2 regions of the Allobosea sp. GW821-FHT10B12 genome follow, and region 1 is predicted to be linked to the other one. Evidence: riboswitches for the same ligand, from Rfam matches in the RefSeq annotation. Region 1 holds a riboswitch; the other holds the start of a gene.
What was found. A riboswitch is a leader RNA that binds a small molecule or an ion and turns the genes downstream of it on or off. The one in region 1 is predicted to bind glycine.

Region 1 (2,384 bases):
TCCCGGGCTGGAGCGCGGCCTTCCGGCAGCAGGCCGACGCGGATGCGAGCCGGCTTCTCGGCGAATTCGCGCTGGATGCGGGCTGCGCCCGGGAAGCCGCCCTCCTCGCGCCGGCGCTTCTGGATCGACCAGTTGAGCGCCGCCTCGACGGGGGAGGTCGTGGTGTCGATGTCATGGCCATAAAGGCAGAGGCCCGCCTCGAGACGCAGCGAATCGCGGGCGCCGAGGCCGATCGGCTTGACGCGTGCGTCGAGCAGGAGCGCATCCCAGATCTCGCCGATCCGGTCGGCCGCGGCGGAGATCTCGTAGCCGTCCTCGCCGGTATAGCCGGAGCGGCTGACATTGGCCTTGACGCCACCGAGCTTCAGCGTGCGCAAGGTCATGAAACCCATCTCGGCCGCTTCGGGATTGAGCGCCGCCAGCGCCTCCTCCGCCTTCGGCCCCTGCAGGGCGATCAGGCCGCGATGCTCGGCCTTGACCAGTTTCACATTGGCCGGCAGCCGCGCCTCGATATGGGCATAGTCCTCGGTCTTGCAGGCGGCGTTGACGACGAGCAGCAGCGCGCCGTCCTCGTCCGGATCGGCCGAGCGCGTCACCATCAGGTCGTCGAGGATGCCGCCCTCCTCGTTCAGCAGCTGCGAATAGCGCTGCTTGCCCGGCGGCAGGTTGACGATGTCGGCCGGGATCAGCGCTTCGAGCGCGCGCGCCGTGGTCTCGTGGTCGGGGCCGACGAGGAAGGCCTGGCCCATATGCGAGACGTCGAACAGGCCGGCGCTTTCGCGCGTCCAGTTGTGTTCGGCCATGATGCCGGCCGGGTACTGCACTGGCATGTCATAGCCGGCGAACGGCACCATGCGCGCGCCCAGCGTGACATGGCGGGCGTGCAGCGGCGTCTTGAGCAGCGGCTCGGTGCTTGCAGTTTCGGCTTCGGCAGCCATGGCATCCCTTCCAGAGTCGAGCGCGAGCCCCGGACGGATTCGTCCGGAGCGCGCCCCCTCTGTCTCGGGACCTGAGAGATTTCCCCGCCCGGCCGAAGCCTGAGGCAGGTTACCCCCGTCGGTGGGCGAGCTTCAAAAGCCCGCCGCTTTCCAGAGCGCCAATTCCCACGCGGTCCGTTTGCCTGAGCGTTTCCGGGGCGGTTGCGCCTTCGGCGCCGGCTCCGGACAGGTCCGGCTCCGGTCTCTCCCGCGGGGATGATGCGGCTGAGCCAGCAATAGACGAGCGGGAGGCCGAGTCAATCGGCCCCCTGCCTCAGTTCACGGCAGCGTGCCGCTTATCTGCGCCGGCGCCGCGCCGGCTCCGCGCCGCCGGGACTCAGGCCGACGATGATCTCGATTTCGCCGGAGCCCGCCGGAACGCTGATATTGCTCTCGACATGCGAGAAATCGGCGCCGGTCTGGCCGCCGGGGATGGCGCCACCGACGCGGGAGCTGCGGCGCGCGATGACCTGGTTGTTGCGCGTCACCTGGGTGAACAGCGTCGCGCCATAGCTCCCCGGGCCGCCGGCCGGGCCGATCAGGATACGGCCTTCGACGCCGACCTTGAGGGTGAAGGCACCGTCTTTCCCCACAGGCGTGCATTCGCGCGCGACCGTGGTGATCGAGACCTGGCTGCGCAGGCTGCCGCTGTCCGGCCCCGACTGGGCGCGGATCGCGGCACCGCCATCGGAGATGATCACCTGCGGGCAGATGAAGTTGGTGTCATCATCGGTCGGCAGTTGGTCGACTGGCGGCGGCGTGGTCGACTGGAACATCAGGATATTGCCGAGCTTCTGCGCGGAGCTCGGCTCGCCGGTGCTGGATGAACCGGAAGAACCGCAGCCGGCGAGCGCGAGCGCCAGAGCAGCAGGCAGAGCGAACCGGCCGACGCGGCCAGCGAAGCGATCAATCACGGCAAAGCCTCCACACCGGGACCGAATCCGTTGAGCGAAACCGGGATTCCGACCCCTTCCTCGGGCGTCTGAAACACGATGAATGTGGCGCTCTTACCGCCCTTGAGCTGGCCGAGCAGGGTATCGTCCATCACCACCTCGGCGACGCAGCCGGTGGTCAGGCAGCGCACGAAGCCAGCGCGGCCGATATCCTTGTCGTCGATCTTGAGGCCGAGGCCGGAGGGCAGCAACACGCCGAGCGGGGCGACGACGCGCAGCAGGCGGCTCTTCTGGTCGGCCGTCTTCAGCACGATGACGAGCAACGTCAGATTCGGGCGATCCTCGGCCGCGACGTTCTGCACGAGCGCGCATTGCTCGGCCTTGGCGCCCGGCGGTGTCTCGCAGCGCATCTGCCAATCACCATGGGTGGAGCGCACCGCGCCCTGGGCCTGAGCCGGTGCGACGGAAAGCCAGCCGCAGCCGAGGACGACGAGCGCCGCGGCCACGGGACCGA
Region 2 (2,384 bases), on a different contig from region 1:
TGCGGCAAGTCGACGACCGGCCGCTCGGTTCTGCGGCTGGTCGAGCCGCTCTCCGGCTCGGTGCTGCTCGACGGCGTCGATGTGCTCAAGCTGGGCCAGGGCGACTTGCGCGAGCAGCGCAAGCGCATGCAGATGATCTTCCAGGATCCGTTCGCCTCGCTGAACCCGCGCATGAATGTCGGGGCGGCGATCGCCGAGCCGCTGCTGATCAACAACCTCGCCAGCCGGTCCGAGGCGCGCGACAAGGTCGCCGACCTCTTGAAGCGCGTCGGCCTGCTGCCGGAGATGGCGAACCGCTTCCCGCACGAGTTCTCCGGTGGCCAGCGCCAGCGCATCTGCATCGCCCGCGCGCTCGCGGTCGAGCCGCGCCTGATCGTGGCGGACGAGGCGGTCTCGGCGCTCGACGTCTCGGTCAAGGCGCAGGTGGTCAACCTGATGCTCGACCTGCAGGCGCGCATGGGCCTCGGCTATCTCTTCATCTCGCACGACATGGCGGTGGTCGAGCGCGTCAGCCACCGCGTCGCGGTGATGTATCTCGGCGAGATCGTCGAGATCGGGCCGCGCGAGGCGATCTTCGGCAATCCGCAGCACCCCTACACCAAGCGGCTGCTGGCGGCGGTGCCGATCGCCGATCCCGCCCGGCGGCTGCAGAAGCGCCCTGTCTCGAACGACGAGATCAAGAGCCCGATCCGCCCGGCCGACTACGTCCCGCCGGTGCGCCAGTACCGCGAGGTCTCGCCAGGACACGCCGTCATGATCTGGGGCGAGGAATGGGAAACAAAGCCCGTCATCGCCAAGGTGGCGTGAGAAAGGCCGTCTGATCTTACACTCATGAGGCCGCGAGAATGTCTCGCGGCCTCATGAGTGTATCGAGTTGAAAAGTAATAAGCCGGCAAATTGAAGTAGTGGAGCGCTAGGGATTTATCACGGCGCCTTGCGGTCGCTCGCTTAGCCCTCTCGATCAGCCTCCCTTGTCGGGCGCCGAGCCGCTATTGACACAAGCTGCTGGAGTACTAGCATTTGCTGCAGCGGGAGAGATCGTTTCGGCTTTCGGGCCGACGCGACGCCGACGGAGCAACCGCCCCGGAAACTCTCAGGCAAAAGTACCGCTGCCGAAGATTGAGACTCTGAAAAGCAGGACGGCAGTCCTGCGCCGATGGTGAAAATCGCCTGCCCAATGACTGGGCGCGATGAAGCTCTCAGGCCAATGACAGAGGGGGTGCTGACGACCCGCATGGAGCGGGCAGGAGCACCTATGAGCACATCCGACATCTCGCGCGTCGCCGTCATCGGCGCGGGCATTACCGGCATCACCACCGCCTACAATCTGGCCCGGCGCGGCTGCGAGGTCACGGTCTTCGACCGCCAGCCCTACGCCGCGATGGAAACTTCCTTCGCCAATGGCGGCCAGCTCTCGGCCTCGAATGCCGAGGTCTGGAACAGCTGGGCCACGGTCCTGAAGGGCATCAAGTGGATGTTCACGCCAGGGGCCCCGCTGCTCGTCAATCCCAAGCCGTCCTGGCACAAGCTGTCCTGGATGGCGCAGTTCATCGCCTCGATCCCGAAATATGAGGAGAACACGCTCACCACCGCGCGGCTGGCGATCGAGGCTAGGGCCCATCTCATGCAGATGGCGCGCGAAGAGGGCATTGCCTTCGACTGCGAGGAGCGCGGGATCTTGCATTTCTACCACGGCAAGGCCGAGTTCGAGGCGGCGGCGCGGGTCTCGACGCTGCTCGCCAGGGGAGGGCTCGAGCGCCGGGCCGTCACGCCGGAGGAAATCCGGGGGATCGAGCCGGCCCTGAAGGGCGAGTTCCACGGCGGCTTCTACACCCCGTCCGATTTCACCGGCGACATCCACAAATTCACGGCCGGTCTGGCCGACGCCTGCGTGCGGCGGGGTGTGCGGATGCGCCTGTCAAGCGAGGTTCTGTCGATTGAGCACGACGCTGCCGATGCCGTGCGGGTGAGCTGGAAGCCGGTGGAGGAGACCGGGGAGGCCGGCGCGCAGGTCGACCGGTTCGACCGTATCGTCATCTGCGGCGGCGTCGCGTCGCGCCAGCTCGCTGCCCGTCTCGGCGATCACGTCAATGTCTACCCCGTCAAAGGGTATTCGATCACAGTCGATCTCCCCGAAGCTTCCGACCAGCAGGCCGCGCCGTGGACCAGCCTGCTGGATGACCGGGCGAAGATCGTCACCAGCCGATTGGGAGCGACCCGCTTTCGCGTGGCGGGCACCGCCGAGTTCAACGGCTACAACAAGGACATCCGGGCGGCGCGGATCGAGCCGCTGGTGCAATGGTGCCGCCAGCACTTCCCCGGGATGAGCACGCGCCAGGTCACGCCCTGGGCCGGCTTGCGCCCGATGATGCCCGACATGCTCC

Region 2: another riboswitch for glycine. It lies ahead of AC07O0_RS20080 (D-amino acid dehydrogenase); the one in region 1 lies ahead of gcvT (glycine cleavage system aminomethyltransferase GcvT).

What each region holds. Positions count from the first base shown of each region.
Region 1 is NZ_JBWKNL010000001.1:491,006-493,389, reverse strand. Features, by position in the region: gene gcvT (glycine cleavage system aminomethyltransferase GcvT) at 1-938, opposite strand, end outside; glycine riboswitch at 996-1,094, opposite strand; glycine riboswitch at 1,099-1,198, opposite strand; gene AC07O0_RS02360 (hypothetical protein) at 1,274-1,891, opposite strand; gene AC07O0_RS02355 (invasion associated locus B family protein) at 1,888-2,384, opposite strand, start outside.
Region 2 is NZ_JBWKNL010000005.1:514,947-517,330, reverse strand. Features, by position in the region: partial or broken gene AC07O0_RS20085 (ABC transporter ATP-binding protein) at 1-807, shown strand, start outside; glycine riboswitch at 1,020-1,119, shown strand; glycine riboswitch at 1,120-1,222, shown strand; gene AC07O0_RS20080 (D-amino acid dehydrogenase) at 1,271-2,384, shown strand, end outside.